DNA from 3 places in the Methylotuvimicrobium sp. genome. Region 1 is predicted to be linked to each of the others. Evidence: riboswitches for the same ligand, from Rfam matches in the RefSeq annotation. Region 1 holds a riboswitch; each other region holds the start of a gene.
The links. Region 1 has a riboswitch for cyclic di-GMP ahead of ACRJJO_RS06670 (VPLPA-CTERM sorting domain-containing protein). Riboswitches for the same ligand answer to the same signal wherever they lie in the genome.
Positions count from the first base shown of each region.

Region 2: linked by a shared signal. The riboswitch ahead of ACRJJO_RS15765 (hypothetical protein) and the one ahead of ACRJJO_RS06670 (VPLPA-CTERM sorting domain-containing protein) in region 1 are both predicted to bind cyclic di-GMP.
Region 3: linked by a shared signal. The riboswitch ahead of ACRJJO_RS15540 (hypothetical protein) and the one ahead of ACRJJO_RS06670 (VPLPA-CTERM sorting domain-containing protein) in region 1 are both predicted to bind cyclic di-GMP.

Region 1 covers NZ_JBNGHF010000009.1:77,944-85,715, reverse strand. The annotation lists gene ACRJJO_RS06680 (VPLPA-CTERM sorting domain-containing protein) at 1-166, opposite strand, end outside; gene ACRJJO_RS06675 (VPLPA-CTERM sorting domain-containing protein) at 1,019-1,771, opposite strand; gene ACRJJO_RS06670 (VPLPA-CTERM sorting domain-containing protein) at 2,129-2,845, opposite strand; cyclic di-GMP riboswitch class I at 3,071-3,152, opposite strand; gene ACRJJO_RS06665 (FAD:protein FMN transferase) at 3,662-4,540, opposite strand; gene ACRJJO_RS06660 (hypothetical protein) at 4,631-5,062, opposite strand; gene ACRJJO_RS06655 (DUF3570 domain-containing protein) at 5,616-7,772, opposite strand, start outside.
Region 2 covers NZ_JBNGHF010000036.1:71-7,842, reverse strand. The annotation lists gene ACRJJO_RS15775 (hypothetical protein) at 1-716, opposite strand, end outside; gene ACRJJO_RS15770 (hypothetical protein) at 938-1,780, opposite strand; gene ACRJJO_RS15765 (hypothetical protein) at 1,976-2,728, opposite strand; cyclic di-GMP riboswitch class I at 2,754-2,843, opposite strand; gene gspE (type II secretion system ATPase GspE) at 3,831-5,543, shown strand; gene ACRJJO_RS15755 (type II secretion system F family protein) at 5,543-6,760, shown strand; gene gspG (type II secretion system major pseudopilin GspG) at 6,769-7,194, shown strand; gene ACRJJO_RS15745 (GspH/FimT family pseudopilin) at 7,243-7,695, shown strand.
Region 3 covers NZ_JBNGHF010000034.1:33,302-41,073, reverse strand. The annotation lists gene pgaB (poly-beta-1,6-N-acetyl-D-glucosamine N-deacetylase PgaB) at 1-29, opposite strand, end outside; gene pgaA (poly-beta-1,6 N-acetyl-D-glucosamine export porin PgaA) at 32-2,542, opposite strand; gene ACRJJO_RS15550 (hypothetical protein) at 3,029-4,156, opposite strand; gene ACRJJO_RS15545 (hypothetical protein) at 4,545-5,018, opposite strand; cyclic di-GMP riboswitch class I at 5,631-5,716, shown strand; gene ACRJJO_RS15540 (hypothetical protein) at 5,783-6,592, shown strand; gene ACRJJO_RS15535 (hypothetical protein) at 6,666-7,772, shown strand, end outside.

The sequences.
Region 1 (7,772 bases):
CACCCCGGTCGAAATGATAAGTGGTCGAACCGTCACCGTTATTCGTCGAAGAATAAGCATCGGTTATTAAATCGCGACCATTCCAGCCCACATGCGCCGAAGCCTCTTGTATCGACACCAAGGCGGTAACGCCTATTGCCAATGCAGCAAATATATTTTTATTCATAGATCACCATTTTTGTTATTAAGTTACGAATAGAAAGGAATTTGCAAAACAACGATCCGGCAAGTCCCCCCGTTGACTTATAACAACGCCATGTTATTTCACACCCTTTTACTTATTCATTTACTGTGCCAAGCATAATTTATTTAGTCCTTATTTTTTGCTACTACTTCACAAATTCAACAAAACCAAGTAAATAGCTTGGAATTTATTTTAATTTCGACTCTCGCCATAAACTAACTTCAAGTCTAGTTCGCAATATCTCTCAAAAGATTTACGTCATATGCCACAGTAATGCGTGAAATGACACACATTTTCTTTGACCCCATTGCTCCTCAGTTATAGACATAAAGCTGGTAGGGTGCGCATCGCGCACCTTTTTACAAGATATTTCCTGATTAGCAAGTTTCTTCAGCTAAAGCCCAAAGATCAGCATATCCCCAGCAGGACGGGGTTCGCAAGCCATGCGCTTCAAGCTAAAAACGGCCAACCCATATCACGCTCTTTCCCAAGCTCCAGCTTGGGAAAGACACACCGGAAGCTAGAGCTTCCTGAACAGGTTACCCAAGCTGGAGCTTGGGTAACAGCATATTTTAGTTTTTGCGACTACGACTGGCCCCTGCTCGGACACTTGGCTTCGGTAAGTTGAAGCATCTTGCTAATCAGGAGATATTTACAAAACTTTGAAACACACCAAACGGCATGCCCGGGGAAAGGGTGCGCGGTGCGGCACCCTACTAATTAGAGAGAAAAGGTCGGAGGTGGGGCGGATTTTGGTACACGCAAAACCCGATCCCACTCCCAATCACAGGGAAAGAAGAACAATATCGATCTTTAAAATACGACAGAACACCATTAAACGGCTAGAGTACGCTTTCTGAAAGCCCCCAAACCAACCAAGCCCGCTCCCATTAGCCAAATCGCAGCCGGCAAAGGGACAGGAGCGACGGTCAAGCTAATATCAAAACCGCGACTGACATTATCGGCATCGAATCGATTGAAAGCACCGCAACTCTCTCTTTCATAACACGTCCCTCCGATTGCAACGGTATAAATGCCGGCTTCGAGCGCACCCATCCATGAAACAGCCGTCGCCAAGCCGTCGATTTCGCCGGCATGACCGATGTAATGGATTGTGCCGACTTCACCATCATCGTTACCCATAGTAGTCGTGCCCTGCCCGTTCCAGGCTCCTTCTTTTCCAGCCGGCGGTGGAAATGCATCCTCATAGGCTTCATCAGGCAAAACGCCGTTATAAAGCGAGAATCCCGGGGTTAAATCGCCTACTCGTAAAGGAAAGGTATTACCGCCTATCGTAATAAAAGTATCTTGATAATCAGACTCGACATGTATGTTGACATTCGATGATTCGGTCAATGTAAACTGCGCCCAAGCACCTTGATGGCTATCGCCCCAGTCTTCATCCATCGAATCGGCCCAACCGTAGTTGCCAGACACAATACTATTAGCCGAATAAATATGCTTATCGCCGTCGATGGCCGGCGTTAAATTTGTCAGGTTGATCCAGCTGATATGCGCTGACGCTTGCTGGGTTGGAAAAAAACCGACCGCAGCAGCACAGGCCACTGTCGACAACAATTTTTTCATAGCTTTTTCCTCAAAATAAACGTTAATACAAAAGATCAAAAACCGATAACTAACTGCCATGTAAAGTAATGAAATAAATGAACAACGATTTTCTTCTGTGAGAGTGGATTACGGCAGCCCATATCGGAATAACGGGCTTTAAAGCAATCCTATAAAAGCTCGCTCCTTATCCGGTTTTACGTCGCACCCAGTCTCTCATCAAACGACCTTTCAAGTTCAATTCAATAAGCGTGGTATTACCAAGAAGCCATGTAAGACATCCTTGTCCAGGGGGATACCGCATCCTAACGGTATTGATTAACTGAAAACCAAACCGGAAACCGACCTGGATTTAATTGACTCGGCACAAGAATTGAATCAAGCGGCGATAGCGCGTTTTCTCATGCCGATTAAACCGACTAAAGCCGACCCCATCAACCAAACCGCAGCAGGAACGGGCACGGGCTGGACGCTAGCAATTACACCATATGCGCCACCACCGACCCCGTCAGCGGCCGCACCACCGACTACCAGTGAATATACGCCGGCAAGTAAAAAGATATTGCTAAGCGATTCGGTTGCGCCTACGCCATTATCGTTAACGGCAGTAATAAATTCAATCGTGTTAATAACACCGCTGTTATTACCCATCGTGGTATCGCCAACCGCATTAAACAACCCATTATTCCCGTCAGCAACCGGCCAGACAGGCTCGCCATCGATATTCGCGCCTTCATAAGCAGACGGCGGTACGAGTCCTTTGTACAAACTAAAACCGACATCGAGATCGGCTAAAACAGGAAAGGTATTGCCGGTATCAACGCCTGCGCTATTGTAAGTCGTATAGGTTCCAACGCCTGCATTTTCGACACTGATACTTACAAGAGAATCTTGCTCCAACGTAAAGCTATACCAACGAACATCATGGCTGTTAGCCAAGGTTGGTTGAGTCCCCTGATACCAGCCATTGTCGTAACCGACTGCCGCGACAAACGGATTCAAGTTATCCAGATTTCTATAACCCACATGGGCGTAAGCTTGACTACCTAACAATAACCCTACAAATACAACAACAGACGATATTATTTTTTTCATTAAAAAGTCCTCTTTACTGTTAAACGCTAAAAGTTAACAGTGATATTCGCGGAACCGATACAACAACAAAACAGACAGTCCCAACGCCCCCATCACAAAAACAAGCATACGATTCAGCTAACGCCCACGGTTCGTCACCAATAAAGACGACAAACTAGCCCAAGCTAACTTGAAAGTTAAGTGAGTACTACCCTCTATCGTTAAACTCAATCAATACTTAATTAAGGAGGCAGCCCGGCCTTCTTGATTGCATACAAGAACCGTGACTTTCCGGCCCCGTCTCACAACGAGTGTGGCTAAATTGAAAAGGCTACTAAATCCGAATTGAGTCTTAAAATTGACATCAGCTGAACCCAACATCTAGCCCCTCGCTTTTAATTGAAGCAGACTACATGCCAATACCTAGTATTTCACTTGGTTTCAATAATTTAAATTATTTAATAAAGTACTTATAAACTCTTAATTTTACGATAACTGTGTCATATGCCACAGTTACTGCGGCATATGACACACAACCTCGCCCATAATAAGCGTTCGATTTACCCCAGAAAAAATAATAGCGATAGGAATTTATGAAAAAAGGACCTTTATCCTAGAAAAATCATTTCACTATGAAGAATAAGAAGTTAATTCAATAGGTTGCCGCGCCTTTGCTAAACAACTTCGCTCTCCGGAAAGGTTACTCCAAGTTTATGGATAACCTCTTGAAATTTTTTCTGGTTTTCTGGTTCCCACGGTCCTCCGTGGGAACCCTTACCTTGGCTACCAAGGTAAGATCGGTATGCATTCCCACGCTGGAGCGATGGGAACGAGGAGTCACACACTTATTCGGTTCATGAGCGAACCGCCGGAATTGCCGTTCACATCGACCCACAAACAAGGCAAGCCCAACGATTCTAACCACGCGGGTCCTTCCTCTTCCTTCAGCATCGCAATCGTCGCGGCACTCCCGGAAACGACGCAAAAATCCCCGACAACACTAACCGAAGCCATAAAGCGCACCGGCCAACCGGTTTTGGGATTGAGCACATGACCGTAGCGCACGCCATCGATTTGCAAACAGCGCTCGTAATCCCCGCTTGAAGCCAAGGCGCCGCCCGAAAGAGCCAAGGCTTGAATTACCTCCCCTTTTTGACGGGGATGCGCGATACCGACTTGCCAGGGCGAACCGTCGGGCCGGGGACCGATAAGCTTAATGTCGCCGCCAAGATTGATTAACCCGTGCTTGATACCGGCTTGTAAACACAACCCCGCAGCTCGGTCGACCGCATATTCCTTGACGATGCCGCCGAAATCGAGCTCCATGCCCGGCACCGAAAAAGTCAACTTCGGCGGCGTCCAATCGATTTTATGCCAACCGATTTTATCCAGTAACACTTGAATCTGCGGCTCTTCCGGTAAATTTTCGCGATCGAATCGCCAAGCCTGACGCAGAATACCGGAGCTGATATCGAACAATCCATCGCTTTGCTCGTAACAGGTCAATGCATAATTCAACAAACCAGCGGTTTCGGGATCGACTTCTATCGAATTGGCGCGCGCGGCCGCACGGTTGATCTCGGATAAAAAACTATCCGGGCGGTAGCGGGAATAGCGTTGCTCCAAGCGCTCCACATCGTCGATGACGATATCGGCAACGTGTTGGGCCGTTTTATGCGAAACCGCGAATAACTGGATTTCACAAGGCGTGCCCATGGCCTTGAAATTGAATCGATAGAATTTTAGGCGCTTGGCTTTTTTCAAGATGCGAATTTGAAATGAGGCGGCTTATAAACCCAGCCTTGTTTACATGAATTTAAGGACGGCTATGACGGCGGAGATGGTCAAACCTAACGACCAAAACATGAACCTATCCATGCGGGTCGTAATCTGAATGAGATGCTTATCGACTTGTTCGAAACGTTTATCGATTTGCTCGAAACGTTTATCGATTTGCTCGAAACGCTTTTCGACCTGCTCGAAACGTTTATCGATTTGCTCGAAACGCTTTTCGACCTGCTCGAAGCGTTTATCAACCTGCTCAAAGCGCTTTTCCATTTGCTTAAAGCCTTCGAGCATCAATTCGCGTTGATGTTTCAACTCCTCTTCCACACGAATGGTGCGCTCCCTTAATTCCAAATCGTAACGCGAGTCGAAACGGGACTGATCGAGCTGTTCGGCCAATACTTTTCGAATCAGAGATTCTATATAGTTGATATCTTCTTGCGCTAAAGCCATGACCCGGCTCCTTTGAAGTCGTTCTTATCGGTTCGGAGTATAACATAAGCGCCGATGACGGCTAGCACCGTAGGATTTACATCGCGCGCCTTACCACGGCACAGAACTAGGCTATCGAAAAAATCTATTTTTAGCTAAATACTGTGTTCCCGCGTTTTAAACTCAAAAATATTTTTGAAATTGTTGGTGTTCATAGGTTTTGTAAGTGCCAGCCGTAGGGTGCGCATCGCGCACCTGGTCAGGCTCGTCGGTTCGGCACCGAAGAAAGGTGCGCGATGCGCACCCTACGGCTTCATTGATATCGGGAAGCTAGGGCTTCCTGAACAGATTGGCCATGATGGAGCCTGGGTAACAGCATAAAGTAAATCCGTTCGTCCTGAGCCCTTCGGCTGCGCTCAGGAGTGCCCTGTCGAAGGATGAGAGGATTTACGCTACGCTAAACGATTTTTACCCGACATTGCAAAAATGACTGAGTACCAGTTACGCGCTTAATTTTCAGCGATTAGAGCCGAACATCGCTTTAATAGTTTTTTCATACAGACATCATCCACGGTCAAAACATATAGCTCCAAGTGGCGAATAGCGTGCCTTTGCGTTCCAATTGGAAGCCGTTGACATCTTCATGCACCGGCTGCAACCATTCGACGCTCAAATGATTGCCGGAAAACTCGCCACCAGGCACGACCACATTTAGGCCGAAGCCGACATCCCAGAAGCGACCGCCGTAGTTTCTTGGGTCATCTAATGTGGAGCTTGTCGGATTGACATTAGAACAAAGTATGGCCCCATTTGTAATGGGATCTGTACAACCAGCTGCACCTGGTACGGGATTAAATTCCCCTTGAATTGAACCTTCGACAGTGTAAACACCCCGCACAGAACCCGATAACCAGTTGAATATACTGTAACCGCCCCAAGCGGAGGCTTGGAACATATTACCTAGCCGATACCCTGAATCGTTCCGGTTTTGCATACGCACAGTGGCGTTGGCCTGCGCGCCCCACGAAAACCTGTCATATTGCCCGAGATAGGTCAGGCTAGGCAGAAAGTCCCAAGTGCCGCTACCGAGCTGCATTTGATAATGAATAAAGCCGGCGTCTTCTTGGTGTTGCCGGTTCAGCTTGATCCCGACATCGCCGGTCGGCGCGCTGATACCAAGCCCTAAATTGATATGGTGACCGCGATGCTTGAATAATTTGAACATACCGAACATCAGCGTATCGCCGATGCCGCCGGTTTGATGGCCGCCGTGCAAATGATCCGTGGTTACATCGCCGTTTATCCCATCTAGTACTCGCAAATCCATATCCATATCCATAAACATCGGCATGACCATGATGTTGAACCAGTCGGTCGGCGCATACATCAAGTCGATCATGTGCATGTGCATGTCATGGAAGGTTGGAATCGTCCGGTATCCGTTATTCACCATCGCCGCATCGCTAGCTTTCGAGGTCCGGTTTAGCATATTGCCGGTTTCCCGTAAATACTGATACACATAGCCGACCATGAAATCGCCTTCCTGATTCAGCATGTGCCCGCCGACGCACATCAAACCGGCGGGCATCAGCGGTTCGTGCTCGGTCATATCGTGATGATGGTGATGATCGTGATCGGTCAGACTTCGGCCGATTGCTGAAAATTCGACACTCACTGAGCCGTTCGCGACCCAATAATCGAAATCGGCATAATCCGGCTCGCCGCCTCCACCGATTTTCAGTGAGCCTTGATGCGTGTAATACTCGAAGCCGGCATCGAACCGAACTCCTTTTGTAAATTGCTTGCTGACCGTGACACCACCGCTCAATGCACCATAGCCGGATAGCCGATGGTCGCTTGAGAAGGTTTGGGTCGGCAGTTTAGAATTGTCGCTACCCAGCCGATCTGCGCCGTTCTCATTCGAAACATCTGCGACCAAAAACGGGACATAGAAATCAGCTTCACTTTGAGAATAATAACGCACACGGGGCGTCATTGACCAACCTGATCCAAGCGGCTGCACCCAATCAGCTTCGAAAGTATGCGCATTGATGCCCCAATCGTCATGATAGAAACGATAATCGAAATGCAGCGCAGCATCAAGAGGATCAATGTATTGTACCCAACCAGTATTAAAGCTCCATTGATTGCGCACCTCAGGACGCTGTTCTAGAAACGCTTTCGCCTGGCCCTCGTAAGCAATTCCTTCACCACAATCCGCAGCTCCAAGTCCAGGTCCGGCTACTGTCCCTTGAGTATCGCAATCTCTGCTCATTAAGCCAGCGGTAACGGGTCTTAGAAAGAAAGCCGTAACTGCTTTATAAGGATTACCCATATAGCCGGTACTACGAGTATAACTAGCTCCAAACTTAGCCAGCGACGATTTAGTGACGACTTGCGTTAAACCCATGTTGACAGCCCAGTCTTCTCGTTTACCCCTCAAAATTTCTTCGGAATCATCTGTCCCTGGTATAGGATTAGAAATTACTTTTGCATAACGAGGTTGGAATTCGGGCAATTGACCATTATAGGCATTTTTACTAATATAGGTCTGTGCATCATGGTCAAGACGCGCCGAAGTTGAACTATTGGCGTAGCTCAAACCTCCGCTGAGCGTGGTGGTTTTTTGATTAAAATCGATCGTAAAACCCAAATTGGCGAAACGCGATTCGTAATCGTTTTCAAGCGACAAACCGCCACCAGCACTGACCGTTGCATCGTCCCATTCATA
Region 2 (7,772 bases), on a different contig from region 1:
GTGATTCGGCATGCACCAACACCCACTAAACGGTCTTTTTGGAATACGGTACAACCTTGTTGGCCGTTGTCGCGAACCGCTTTGGATTTTTGCCACCATTTGTTGACCGGATAGCCGGATTTTGACAGGACTTGCAAGCCATAATCATAGATTTCATAAAATTCACCCGGACCGTAAGTGTTGCCGTGGTAAAAGTCTTTGATGGCAGCGCTATAGAATGTGTCGGGTCTTCCGTTTTGGCCGGCAACTCTTAAAGAGGTTCTTTCGTTGACCATCAAGTTATTAAGATGGTTGTAAGTGTATCTTCCGCGCAGGCTATCTACTGCAACGTTGTTTAAAATGCCGGAGATTGGAGATTGAGTAACGTCGATGTTTTGGCCAAAACCGGCAACCGGTGCTTGTAGGGCTGCTTCAAGTCTTACGCCGTTAAAAGAATTGACTTCGAGTTGATTGAAAGTGTGGCCGTCGACATAGGCGCTGACCGGCACCGAAAAAGGCGTACATCCTTTTACATAAACAAGTGCTTCGGTGGCTTGCATGAGGCCTTCGTAAAGAGCGAAAGCCGCTCTTTCAGTGTCTCTCATATTGGTCATATTCAACAGAGGAGCTGCAGGTCCATTGTTGTATATGGCAGGAGCACCTGGAGGGTTGGCGCTGGCCAGGGTTGAAATGCCGAGCAATACGGCAGCTGCTGTGGTGGTGATTTTAGTTTTCATAAAAAACTCCTTTATTTTTTAAAGTATTGTTTTGCCATGGTTGTTAAAATAATTATTATATATATGGCAATTGTTTTGGTTGTAACGAACACGAGCTCTATTCAATAAATGAATATTAAATAACAACTATCGATCAATTATTTTGTAATTTAATACCCATAAAGCTCGATTAAGGTAGAAAATACCGCCCGGTATTTAATCGGGCGGTATATAGAGCTTGGTTATGGCACCTGAATCAAGCTGCAGCCATTCAGTTCGGTATCAGGTGCGCTTGGAGTCACCTGAGAAACGGTCAAATTGCCGTCTTGCCAGAACAAACCGGGTTGGCTGTAGCCTACAGTTGACAGCGTGATTCGGCATGCACCAACACCCACTAAACGGTCTTTTTGGAATACGGTACAGCCTTGTTGGCCGTTGTCGCGAACCGCTTTCGATTTTTGCCACCATTTATTCACAGGGTAGCCGGATTTCGATAGGGTTTGTAAGCCGTAATCATAGATTTCATAGAATTGGCCCGGGCCGTAAGTGTTGCCATGGTAAAAGTCTTTGATGGCAGCGCTATAGAATGTGTCAGGTCTTCCGTTTTGGCCGGCAACTCTTAGAGAGGTTCTTTCGTTGACCATCAAGTTATTAAGATGGTTGTAAGTGTATCTACCGCGCAGGTTATCTACGGCAACGTTGTTCAAGATCCCAGCAATTGGAGCTTGTGTGACGTCGATGTTTTGACCAAAACCGGGAACCGGTGCTTGCAGGGCTGCTTCAAGCCTAACGCCATTGAATGTTTGAACTTCGAGTTGATTAATGCCGTTGCCGTCAGAGTAGGCCGATACGGGCACCGAAAAAGGCGTACATCCTTTTACATAAACAAGCGCCTCGGTGGCTTGCATGAGGCCTTCGTAAAGAGCGAAAGCCGCTCTTTCAGTGTCTCTCATATTGGTCATATTCAACAGAGGAGCTGCAGGTCCATTGTTGTATATGGCAGGAGCACCTGGAGGGTTGGCGCTGGCCAGGGTTGAAATGCCGAGCAATACGGCTGCTGCTGTGGTGGTGATTTTAGTTTTCATAAGAAACTCCTTTACTTTAAATTTAAAGTATGGTTGCCATGATTGTTATGGTAATCGCCGCATCCATGGCAAATGCGGTGATTAAAAGAGCTAAGTGCTCAATTTTATTAATTTATTTTTTCTCAGATTAATTACCTGCTGATGCAGGCTGATAATCTGTATTACGCTTGAATGTCTTCGATTTCATCGTTTACATTAAGCAAGCTTTCTGCGCCAGGAAGTCACCAGTCCGATCATTGCTGTGCCCATCAGCCAAATAGCCCCTGGAACAGGTACATTGCTAACTGGTGCCGAACATGTAGTGCAACTAGTGCCCATTACTTCAAAAAGATATGGCGATCCGTGTGCTCCGAGTGGATTCCAATAAGCGGCATAATACTGACCGTCATGGCCGGCACCGTTATAAGACCATTCAATGGGAAACGACAGGCTTTCATTGGTGAGAAAGAGCCAATAGGCTGTGTTTGGTTGTAAAAGCGCCGCTTCATTGGGATCTTGCGACGGTGCGTCGAACCAAACGTCATTGCCGCCAAAATGTTCCAGCTGCACAAAGCTGTCGGGTATCGATAAGTCGAACAGTTTGTCTCCAGGAATGTGGGTATCCCCTCCCAAAAAGTTATTGCTATAAACAGCTAGCGATATACCGTAGTTTCCGGATGAATCCTTAAGAGAGACGAGGTCGCCTGAAAAGTGACCGCCGGACGCTAAAGATAGACGGACGCTGTCTAATAAGCAGCCATTAGGGCAATTAAAAGGATCTACCGTAAATCGGCCGGCTGCCCAATCAGGTTCGCCGTCCTCAAAAAAGGGCGCTACAAGCGATTCGCCGCCGGAATATCCAAAAGGGAAGGTGTCGTAGATAGAAACTGATGCGGAAGCGGTACCGGCAAAAAGGCCCAGTGCAACGGCAGCGCTTAATTTTTTTAACGGTGCTTTAATTTTCAACATAATTACCTCTAATATGTTTGAAATTAAGTGCGGCCAGACTATCTGATGCAAAATGGAAGGTATCAGATTCTTGGCTTTCCGCCCCCGCCTCGCGACGGGTAAGGCTTTTAACTTAATAGAGCTAAAAAATCCCTATTGTTTCAAGTTATCTGGCCCGGGCAGTTAAATAGATCTGTCGAGCCGTCATAATCCAGGCATTATCCCAAATGCCTCATAAATTATTCGTTAGTTTCGTTAAAAAGCGCTTAAGGTAGAAAGTAATTCATACGTTAAATGCGCTTCAGCTTGCCATATAGTTGGTGCTTGTAATTGGCAAGGTATTTTTTTGTTTTCGCATAAAGCACTTGCATAGAGCGTGCCATCAGTCGATTTTGTTCCTTTAAGGCATTGAATTGTCAATTAAATAAAATGTATTTTGTGACGGAGGGCGCGTTTATTTTGGTAGCTGCATTTCGTGATGTAAAAATTATTGACAGTTTTATGTCTTAACAAAAGCTTAAAACGATTAAATCCGCCAAACGTCAAGAAAAGAAAATATGCATTGTTAATGAGAAGTAGCAGCGTTTGCAGGGAAAATTTTGTAAACAACTGAAAGACAAGGAAAGTATGGGGCGTCATTACAGGCTGTTTTGTTCTTTGGGGCGCTTAGGCTTGCCGAAGGGCTGGGGGAAAAGGATGATGTAAAAAATTTTGACGAATGATGCAATAAATTGGTCCAACTTAAAAACTGGATCTGATTTTGCTTGCAAAAGAATAAAGGCGGATGTTAGTTGGCTTGTTTTTTTGCTTAATCGTTAATAAATTAATGTACGGAAAAACAGTTACATATGAATGTCTGGGTATTTTTGGGAGTCTTGAAAGGCTAAATGATTTGCTTTGAGATAAGTGTTAAATATTCTGACATAAGGCCGGATAAGAGAAGCTTATCTCGATACGGATAAAATATTTTGACTCGTAAGGGCTTGGTTATTTCATAGTATTGAAATAGGTTATTATTGGTCTTGGGGCTTATCGAAGCATTGTTCTCAAGTTTTATTAACCTCAGCTTTAATTGCACCCATGGTTTATAATCTGCCCGAATCTATATAGCCAGGACTGTTCAATGGATTACTCAATTGCCAAGTACGCGCCTGAATACCACCCCTTTCTTAGTTATTTACAGCACCAAGATAAATTGACCGATGCCGAGTTAAAAAAGGTCGATCGAGTCATGCAGTCGACCGTGGCCGAAACCTTGCCGCACTTATTGATTAAACTCGGTATTTGTTCGGAAAGCGATATCGCGGAAGCTTTTATTGTAACGCATGACATAGAAAAAGTCGGGGTCGAGGATTACCCGCTTGAAACGCCTTTGTCTAATGATGTGTCCCTGCGATTTCTGAAACAATTTCATGTAATCGGTTTACGCGATACCGATGATGCAATTCACGTTGCGGTAATGGATCCGGAAAATCGCTTTGTGTTGGATGCGTTGAAACTGGCAACCGGCAAGCCGATTATTGCGAAAGTCGGACTGATGTCGGAAATCGATGCCGCGCTCGAACTGCAATATGGCGAAGGTAAATCCCAAATGGATAAGCTATTTGCCAATCTCGAGACAGACGAGATTGGCGAAGAGGATCTGGAACACCTTAAAGATATGGCGAGTGAAGCGCCGGTTATCAAAATGGTTAATCTGATCATGCAGCGCGCGATTGAGAGCCGAGCTTCGGATATCCATATCGAGCCGTTCGAGCAGCGCTTGAAAGTCCGCTTGCGCGTCGACGGCGTGCTGCAAAATATCGATGCGCCGCCGGTAACATCGACCGCGGCCGTGCTTTCGCGCATAAAAATCATGGCCAAACTCAATATCGCCGAGCGCCGCTTGCCGCAAGACGGCCGAATCAAGCTGCAAATGCTGGGTAAGGAATTGGATTTGCGGGTCTCGACGATTCCAACTTTATACGGCGAGAGTGTCGTAATGCGCCTATTGGATAAAGAGGCGACAGTATTGGATTTTAAAGCCCTCGGGTTTGCGGGTAGGCAATACGAAAAATTTATCGAGGTATTGAGTCAACCGCACGGCATTATTCTGATTACCGGGCCGACCGGCAGCGGTAAATCGACTACCTTATATACAGCGCTTAAACAACTGAACACGGCCGAGCGTAAAATCATTACCGTCGAGGATCCGATCGAATATCAATTGGAAGGCATCAATCAAATTCAAGCCAAGCCGCAGATAGGATTAAATTTTGCCGCGGCGCTCCGGTCCATCGTCAGACAAGACCCCGATGTCATCATGATCGGCGAAATGCGCGATATCGAAACCGCACGAATAGCCGTGCAATCGGCGTTGACCGGACATTTGGTATTGTCTACTCTGCATACCAACGATGCGGCGGGCGGTGTGACGCGTTTATTGGATATGGGCTTGGAAGAATACCTGCTGAGTTCGACGGTGAACGGAATTTTAGCGCAGCGCTTGGTCAGAAAACTTTGTCCTCATTGTAAAACCGCTTATTCGGTCGATTCTGCATTGGCCGAAGAATTGAAGTTGAGACATTTTCAATCGGACGGCGATTTGGTCCTCTATAAAGCAACCGGCTGTCAGGCCTGCAACGGCCTAGGATATAAAGGGCGGATGTCGATCATCGAATTTTTGGTAATGACCGACCCCATTCGACGGTTGATCATGGCGCATGCGGAAGCTGGGGAAATTCACCGGTTGGCAATTGGCGAGGGAATGCTTACCATGTATGAAGACGGGTTGGTCAAAGCCTTGCAGGGCTTAACCACTCTGGAAGAAATTTTACGCGTGACGACGGAATCCTGATGGCACTCTATGCGTATAAAGCCGTAAACAATAACGGCGAAGTTGAAGAAGGTTTGCGTGAAGTCGCCGACGAAGGGGCTTTGATCGCCGAATTGCAAACGGAAGGTTTTATCCCGCTTCACGTTTCTTTATCGAAGGGCAGAACATTTCTCGGATTAAGACTGGGTGCTAAACAGCTTAGGCTGTCGCAAAAAGAGGTATTAATGTTGACCGGCGAGTTGGCCACCTTGCTGGATTCGGGCCTACCTCTCGACAAATCGCTTTCGGTGTTAATTGATTTGACCGAGGAAAATGAAAAATTGAGCAAATTGCTCGCGCGCGTATTGGAAAAAGTCAAAGGCGGGACGTCTCTTGCCGATGCCTTGCAGAGTCAAGCCGGCGTATTCTCCAAATTTTATCTGAATATGATCCGAGCCGGAGAAGCGGGCGGCAATCTGGGCGGCGTCTTGGTGCGCTTGGCGGACTATCTCGAGCGTTCGCGGGAGCTTAGGGATACGGTTAGCACCGCGCTGATATACCCGATCATTTTAATGGTCATGTCGTTTGCGTCGTTGTTTGTGATGCTAACTTTTGTCGTGCCTCAATTTACCGAGATGTTCGAAAGCGCCGGCCAGGCATTGCCGGTGCCGACTCAGGTTGTCGTGGGCCTGGCCAATTGGCTACAAAACTACTGGTGGTTATTGTTGGCGATAATAGTATCGGCCTACATTTATATGAATCATCAACTGGCGGAGCCGGCGTCTCGCAAAGAATGGGATGCCCGATTTCTCAAAATGCCGTTGGTGGGCAACATTTTACTCGCGATGGAAACCGCCAACATTACACGTACACTCGGCACGCTTTTAGGAAACGGCGTATCGATCATCAGTGCATTGACGATCGTCCGCGAGACCGTGTCGAACTTAACGCTGGTAGACGCGGTCAGAGATGCCGAAGAGCAGCTCAAACAAGGTCGTCATATGTCCGACGCTTTACTCGACAAGGGGGTATTACCTAAAATGGCGATGCAAATGATCCGGATGGGAGAGGAAACAGGTCGTTTGGAAGAGATGCTGTTGCGTGTCGCGACGATTTACGACAAACAGCTCAAAGTATCGATTCAGCGTATGTTGGCGTTATTGGAGCCGGTGTTGATCATAACCTTAGGGCTCATGATTGCCGGTATCATTATTTCAATCTTGTTGGCAATTTTGAGTGTAAACGATTTGGCTTTTTAGGAAAAAACATGAAACGACTGAGAATTAAAAACAGCGGTTTTACCTTGCTCGAATTACTCGTGGTATTGGGCATTATTGCGATGTTGGCCGGTGTTGTCGGTCCGCAGGTCATGAAGCATATGGGGGCGTCGAAAACCAAGACCGCCATCGTTCAAATCGCCGATCTTTCAGCCTCGCTCGATATGTACAAGCTCGATGTCGGGCGTTATCCGACCACCGAACACGGCTTGCAGGCGCTGATCGAAAAACCTAATGATGTGGATCGTTGGAACGGTCCGTATTTACGGAAAAACCGGATTCCTTTGGATCCTTGGCAACAACCTTATTTTTATAAATCGCCTGGCGAGCATGGCAAATTCGATTTGTATACGCTCGGTGCCGATCAAAAAGAAGGGGGAGAAGGCGAGGATCAAGATATTGTCAGTTGGCAATAACGTTACCCGGTGAGTATTTATTCGAGGTTTCCGGCGTCCTTTACTAAGATGGGATCGTACCCAGCCAATCGCGGGTTCACGATGATCGAATTGGCCGTAGTGCTGTTTATCATGGTGCTGGCCTTCGGCGCGGTCGGTATATCGATTTCATCCGGCAACGATGCATCGACGATTAAAACGGCGGCACGAGATATGATTTCGGCCCTGCGTTATGCGAGAGGGCAAGCCTTGATGCTCGGCGAAGAGACGACCGTGACGATCGATTTCGGCGACAACACCTATTATATTAGTACGCGCGATAAGGTTTACCAGATTCCGCAAAATATCCAAGTCAGGCTTGTGACGGCGGAAAGCGAGTACAGCCAGGACGGTCGAGCCAGTGTCCGCTTCTTTGGCGACGGTTCTTCAACCGGCGGACGGCTGACGATGGAATTGGATCAATGGGTGTGGCGCATCGAAATCAATTGGTTAACCGGATTAATCGACCTGACCGATGCCTAAGGAATATGTACAAAATAACTTCCCGAAACAGTAAGCTTTGTGGAGATTCTGCAGCAATTCCCAATTTGGGGATCAAA
Region 3 (7,772 bases), on a different contig from region 1:
ATTTGGATGATCAGAAATAACCGGCGCATGGCTAGAATCGTACATTAAGATTAAGATACATAAACCAGCTTTCAGTCAGATTGCCGTCGTAATAATGATAGCCTCTGATGCCGCCGTACGCGATTTCTAAACGATCGGCCGTTTTCCAACGATGTTCGTACTGAATGTTGCCGACCGGATTGGAGCCGAAATATTGCTGCCAATATTGACCGATAGAAACCGCTAGGCGTTGATTGAAAGCCGTTTCGTAAAAACGATAAGTCAACAAATCGTTATCCAGGGTCAACGATACCGAAGCATCCTGTGCCGGGTTAAAGTAATATGCGTTCACGTTCCGATTCGGATTGTCAGGCGATCCGCTGTGCCGCGTATTGGTTGAGTAGCCGGCATTTAAATAAGTCGAGAATTTATAGAACGGTCCGCTATACCATCGTTCGTAATAAGCGCCGTCGACACCGTACCGATTATTGCCGTCGCTGAAATGATAATAGTTTGCCGCCAAGTCCATCTGCCGCGACTCATGAAAGCGGTAAGTCAGTCTCGCTTGCGCCGATTTTGCCGTAGTTACGACTTTCTCATCGGCAAGTGCGGTCAACGCGCGTAAAGAGATTCGATTGTTGAGACTGTCCAAATAAGTGGAAATACGCCAATGATCGTCAAAATCGTAAGCTAAACCGAGTCCGACGCCGACCGCATTCTTTGCGAAATTATCGTAATGGACTTCGCCGGTGGCTAAGACATTAGTTCCGGCGAATTCCAGACCCAATCCATGCGTATTCAAATATCCGCGGCCTTCGGGTTGCGGAAATAAACCCATTTTCCAGGCGTTATGGATATAGACTCGATAATGATGCGCAATCGGACTTGAATATAAATAAGACTCTAGACTCATGTCTTCCGTGCCGATGTTAGGGTTGCCGACATCGTTGGTTTGGTTATCGCTAACTCCGCCTCCGGTGAACATTTTGAATTCCCAGCCGTTATGTATATTCCATAATCGCGACTGCCGTTGCACCCCGGTATCGTCCGGGAAGGTGTCGTAAAGTTCTTGTACGCTTTGTTCTTCCGCCGGGTAGTTTCTTAATTCATGCAAAACCTTGGTTTGCACGACACGCAATCCTAAGTGATTCGGCGATCGTTCCAGTGCCGGTTCGATTAGCCGCAATGCTTTGCGCGGCCAACCTCGAAAGTAATAAATGTCGGCTAATTTTGCTTCTATATCGGGATTGTAGAGCGTGCGCCGGTACAAATCTTCCATTCGGCTTTGGCCTTGATAGAGTTTATCCGCGTAAGCCCTCATTAGGGCGGCTGTCATCTCGGGATAAATTTTGTCGGGATTATCCCGAACACGGGAATGACCGAGCTCGTCTTTAAATTCGAGGGGTTCCGGTTGTTCTTCATTGAGCCTGTCCACTAGCTCAATGGCCTCTTTAAATTGTTCCGATTCCAGATAAGCATATATCAATGAAGCTCGGGCATTGCGATTATCGGGCGAATCTTCAATGATAGAAAGATAAAGGTCGCGGGCCCGTTTAGGTTGCCTGGTATAAAGATAAGCATCGGCAGCAGCGATTCGACTATAGGAAGGAATTTCAATACCTTGTTCCTTGAGTCGTTCGAATAATGCGATAACCTCCGGCATTTTGTTACGGTTGCGCAAAGCGACCATCAAATCGAAATTGGCTCTATCGAGCCAGATTTGCGGTTCGGACAATTCAAGCCCTGCGATCGATTCGATATTGGCTTCTACGGCTGAAATTGCCTTATCCATTTCTTGATAACGGTTGGGCTTGCCGCTTGGAATACCGGCGCTTTTTCTAATCAGCGCGGCTGCATAATCCCAGCGGAAGCCGGCCCACTCCTCGTCGGAAAAAGCGGCTTTATAGTGTCGGACCGTCGATAGTGCGTCTTCATATTGACCGTTTGCTTGCAGAGCGAATGCCAAATTTTTTTGTGCATCCGCTCGATCCGGTTGAATGGATAAAATTTTTCGATAGAGATTAGCGGCATTCGAAAAATTATTCAGGTTTTCATGGATCTGAGCCAAAAAGATCAAAATATCGAGTCGTTCGGGAAAAGCTTCGGAAAGCTCGGTTAAATAAATAATGGCCCGCTCATGATCGCCGCTTTGTTTCAACGTTAACCCAAGACCGAGCTTGGACTCAAATCGGTCGGGAAATCTTTCGAGGACTGAACGATAAAGCGTTTCCGACTGTTTGAAGTCGCCTGAATTTCTGGCTGAGCTTGCAACGGACTCGATGACATAGATTGGGGCGGCATCTAAATCAATGGAACGGCTAAGCTCGATGACTTTTTCGTATTGGTCGGTCCACGACAAAATTTGAACATAATCGTAAAGATAGCGGAGCGTTCTCGGATGTTCGGTTCGTAGAATTTGCAGTTGCTCCAATGCCTGTTGAATCCGGCCGCTACGAGCGGCATCGAGCGCATCGCGATAAATCCTTTCTTCATCATAGGCTTGTCCTAAAACACTTGAGGAAAAAAGGCTAATTATAGCCGTCAAAATCAAACCGGAATTCATGAATGTTTAGCGTTGGGATTAGGTTGAAACGGTAGTGTGAAGTAGAGCGAGGCCTGTATGAACATAGCTAGAGCCTAGGCTGTCGAAAAAGGCCATTTTTTGCTAATTGCCGGTTCCCGCTTTTTAACTCAAAATATTTTTGAAATGGTTAGTGTTCATAGGCTATTAAGAATCAGATGTAGGGTGCGCATCGCGCACCTGGGTCGGGCTCTTGTCGGTTCGGCACCGTGGAAAGGTGCGCGATGCGCACCCTACGGCGCTCAAACTATCTTGGAAATTGTTGATGATCATAGGTTATAGAGCATCCGTTATTTTCTCAAAACCCATAAAACAGTCATTTTTTCTGACCTGAAAATCGGTAAATTTCGACACCCTAGCTAGAGCCTATACAAGCATAGTCAAGGCAAGTGGAATTATCGGAAGATAATTTACGAATGAATTATAGGTGGAGGCTGTAAGTTTCGGTAGGGCGCATTGCCGAGACGTTCAATCGGCCGAGGCAACGAATGATATTTCCGGCAAGCAAATCGAACATTCGACTTTGATCAGTCTTCCTGTGTGTCGATTGCGCAAAGGCCGGGACATACCGTCGGTACGGTTCATTGCATCGAACAGCTTCGCTTCCATTTTAATGACGTCGTGTTCGTGGTCGAATAAATAAAGCGTGGGTTTCATTCCGCCGCTTTCGATGAAGCGGTCGGTGTCGTGTAACATGATTTTGGCATGCAACAACTCGTGTAAAAGTGCGTCCGCGGGAGAAATATGGCAAGCCGGGTGGTTTTTGCAATCGCGATGCAGCCATAGCTTTGCACCTATGCGCGGATCGAAAAATATCGTTGCCGACGTTACGGTCAGTTGGTTGCCATAGGCTTGTGTTTGCCAAGTATATTTTCGATAACGAAGTTTTAACTCTTTATCTTCCAGTAATTTCAACAGGCCGATGGCTTCAGGATAGCTTGCATAATACCGGGCCATTTTATCGAGATCGGCGCGAATAGTCGGCGGGTCGCCGGGTTCGCGGGTGTATGCTTGCTGCAGTAAACGGCTGATTCGAACTTGAGCATGCGGATCCGGCTTAACGTTTAATTGTGCGTCATGGACGGATTGAATGGGCATGGTTTTGGGCGGAGCAGAGCGGACCAAACGAACGATCGTGTGGTTTCCTTTTTGGATTTTAACCGAATTTAAGCGGTTTGACGGTTTGATGAGTTGTGACGTTATTTCAGCAGTCACTTGCCTGCCGGCGACCTGTTCGGCTCGCGTATCGGTTGTCGCGATCAAAAAGCCGAGGCACAAAGCAAGAAAAACCGGCGTTTTTTGCCGCCGGTCGGCATAAAACGTTGCCGAACTTAATGTTCTGGCATCCTCCTTCAGAAAAATATCATGATGCCGCGCAATCTCGATTAGAGCTTGATAAGCTTTAGGATTTTTTAAACTAAGGTGGTTGGCGCAGACTAAGGACCGCTGCCCGTCAATTAGGCAAGGATGCAAATAATTGCAATCGGCGAAGCGGATGGCCCAATTTCTAAGCTTATCGACTAATAATTCATCATCTTGGGACTGGCCGTCGATTGGGCTAAGAAAAATGCGGTTAATAGCCGATAGAGCATCCATAAAATTCTCGAAGAATCTAAAAGTTACTGTTAGTTTAGTTCCAAATAGTAGTTATTGCTTTGTGCAAAGCGATCGTAAGTATGGATGACCAATCGATTACGAATTTATGTTTTAGATATGTCCATTTTCGCTTTAGTAGTTAATTGCTGTTTTCCCGCTTTTTAAACTCATAATATTTTTGAAATTGTTGTTGTTCATAGGCTATTAAGCCTAGGTGTAGGGTGCGCATCGCGCACCTGGGTCGGGCTCTTGTCGGTTCGGCACCGTGGAACGGTGCGCGATGCGCACCCTACGGAGCTATTAGCTTAGTTCCAAATAGTAGTTAGCGCAAAACGATCGGAAGCTTTCATAAACCCATGAGCTACGAATTCATGATTTAGGTATGGCTTCAATTCGATGATTGGGTTTGCGTGTCGGAACTATCCTGAAGCGACGGCGATTGATATTTCTCAAGTAAATATTGCTTCAGCCAGGTTTCGGTATCGACATCGGATTGAGGACTATCGTCGATTTTTTGCAAGCGTTGTTTTACTAAGTGTTGCGGCGTTAATAGCAACTCGATATCTGACATTGCGACAAACTTATCCGGGTGAACATTGTTGCCGTTTAGGATGTTGAAGAGCTGATGTTTTTTTAAGGATAGGCTGCCAATTAATTCCTCGCGAATGTCCAGCATAAGGGGTAGCAAATCGCTGCCGCTAAAGTCGTCTTCATGCAAGCACTTAAAGCGCTTTAGCATGTAGTTGATCGCAAAACGGTAAATATCCGACTCCCGCACATAAAACCGCGAAGCGGTGGCTTGAACCGCGTTACGAATACTGTTCTCGATACGCAGTGAAATGATGTGTTTCAGTTCGCTCAATTTCTTATACCTAATTCAAAAATATTTCGGATTGACTAACGGAACGTAGTTATTCACATCCCCCTATCGTTCCAACGCTCCAGCGTGGGAACGATAATTGCCGGGTGGCTGAATATTAACAACGGAACGGCTTGAAAACGGCAAAAGTTATGTATTTCTATCCTAGAAAGATGAAGTTGGCATGTGTTGTAGACCGTTCGTGCTGAGTTAAGTCGAAGCATGAAGGGTCTACAACACTTTCACCGGCTTGGTGAAGTCTCAAATGATCTTTTTAGGTTTATGGGTTTTTGGATATATGGATATGCGTATCAAGTCGAACCTTTTAAACATAAACGAAAAATATGACAGAAATGCGACAATTCAAAACAGTCGGCGCATTAACGGCGTTAGTTGTTTAAAACGTAATACGTTTCATGAAAATTTAACGAAGCTGTAAAACTTTTGAACTAATGACTATGAAAAAATATGCGCAAGTTGAAACTTTGCGGATGCGGAGTGGATCCGGCGAGGGGGAGTGGGGCCGGCGAAGGCAATCATAACATGGGCGGTACTGATTGCCAGCGATTTAACAAGGAATAGGCAGTTTCCGGTTTTAGCCGGATATGCCGGGTGTGAAGATGTTGCCAAACTCGCCGCGAGGCGGGGACGGAAAGCTGCGGGTCTCTTATCAAGTATCAAGAGATAGCCGGGCCGCGACCATTTACTAGGAATGGCCATGTACCCCGGTTTGGTTTTTGTTAACAGACTTTACGAGGATATTTTTTATGAATTTATTAGGTAAATCTCTAGCGGTCGGCGCGATGGCGTTGGTTGCGACAGGTGCTCAAGCGAGAATCGCCGGGGTTAAATTGACCGGTTTCGAAAACGATCCGCGTGGCTCCGAGCTTTTTCTGAGCGTTTACAATCCGGATGCGCAAATTTCATATGCAATGGATTTAGGTATCCGGCATGCTGATTTTTTGGATAATCCGCAAGCAATGAATCACTCGATCAACACCGATGCATTCAGCCAGTTTATGGCCGCAACCTCGCCAGGTGACAGGGTGATCTATAACATTGCCTCGGCTCACAATTCATTCGTCGATTTCGATAGCGTGAATTATTTGGGCATTTTAATGACATCCAAAAATGAAATTACTGTCGGCCCTTTCGACCGTTTTTCAGGTTCGTCATCAACACTTGATCAACATATCGACCAATTGAATGCAAGATCGGGCGAATTGACCGGCACCAATCAACAAATCGGCGATAAAGCGGTCAATTTAGATTCTTATTCGGCGCCTGGGCAAAGCGGTTATTTTCCGACAACTTGGGGTTCGAACATTGGTAATTCTTTCTCAGGTAATCTTTCGTCGTCAGCAGGCGAATCGACAGGGTTTTGGTGGTGGGGCTTCGACATGGATCCCAATACGTTCGAGTTGACAGAGAAGGCGGTTTACCTCGGCGATTGGAACTTTTCGATTGAAAATGGCAGCGCTTCATTGAATTTCGCGCCGGTTCCCGTTCCAGCGGCGGTATGGTTTTTCGGCACGGGTCTGATGGGCTTGATCGCTGCCAAACGCCGTAAAGCATAAGAAAATCATTCAAGCATACCCGGATGCAGGTCCGGGAGTTTTTTACACTCATACCTACATAAAGAGAATGGTCATGAAAAAAAATATCGTAACGGCCGCCTTGGGCGCGGCTTTGATTGCCGGTTTTTCCGGCACGGCTTCGGCGTGGACGCCAAGCGATGTACCCGATTTACGAATCAACATGTCGGGTGCCACTGCAATGGATAACTCTATCACCTCCCTGTTCACCAGCTTGTGTGATGCGGGTACTTTGCATAGCTATTTCAACGATGGTCCGAATCCGGGTAATCGTTACCGTGCCTTTTTCTGTACCTTGAGTCCGGATAAAGTCGACGGTTTATCGGCTAGCCAAAAAGTGTTGTTTGTCAAACGTTCCGCCGGCGGTTCCGCCCAAGGCGTCAATCCGCTGATCGATCAACAGCGCTTGGAAGCGATGAATATCTTTAACAATAATTGCACATTGTCGCCGTCAGATACCGACCCGAATCGCTATTTATGCAGCATCAGCAATCCGGGCGATTTGGAATTGCGTTATTCCGATATCGGTATCTCGGACGTGGACGCCAAGATGTTTAGAGGCGTTAATACTCCGGCCGGTTTCAATCCTGTCAATCCGGAAAGTGCAGAAGATCTGGATAGCGTTTCGGTAGCTGCGTTGATATTCGGCGTTCCGGTCAATAATGCTTTGTATGACGCGCTGCAAACCGCGCAAAGAGGCGAAGGCTTATTGCCTAACGATTGTACGATCGGCGAATATGCCCGCGAAGAATGTATCCCAAGTTTGACTAAACAACAAGTTGCGTCGTTGATAAGCGGCACAGTCAAAACATGGGACGATTTTAAAATCGACGGCATTCCGTTGACGCAATATCCGGGCGTTACGCCTTTGCCGGCCACTCGCGGCTCGAAGTTCGTCCGCTATTGCAAACGGGTCAACGGTTCCGGTACCGGTGCGCAACAATATGCGAAATTCCTGCATAATCCATGCGTTTCGGGTGCTGCTCAACCGATGCAATCATCGAACGTATCGACTGGTCCTATCGTGATCCAAAACTCGGGTTCCGGCGATGTCGAATTGTGTTTGAACGATTATGAATTGGGCATCAACAACACGGGCGCTAACACAGGCTTTTTTACACCGACCACAAAAGCTTGGGCCTTAGGCACACAAAGTCTAGAA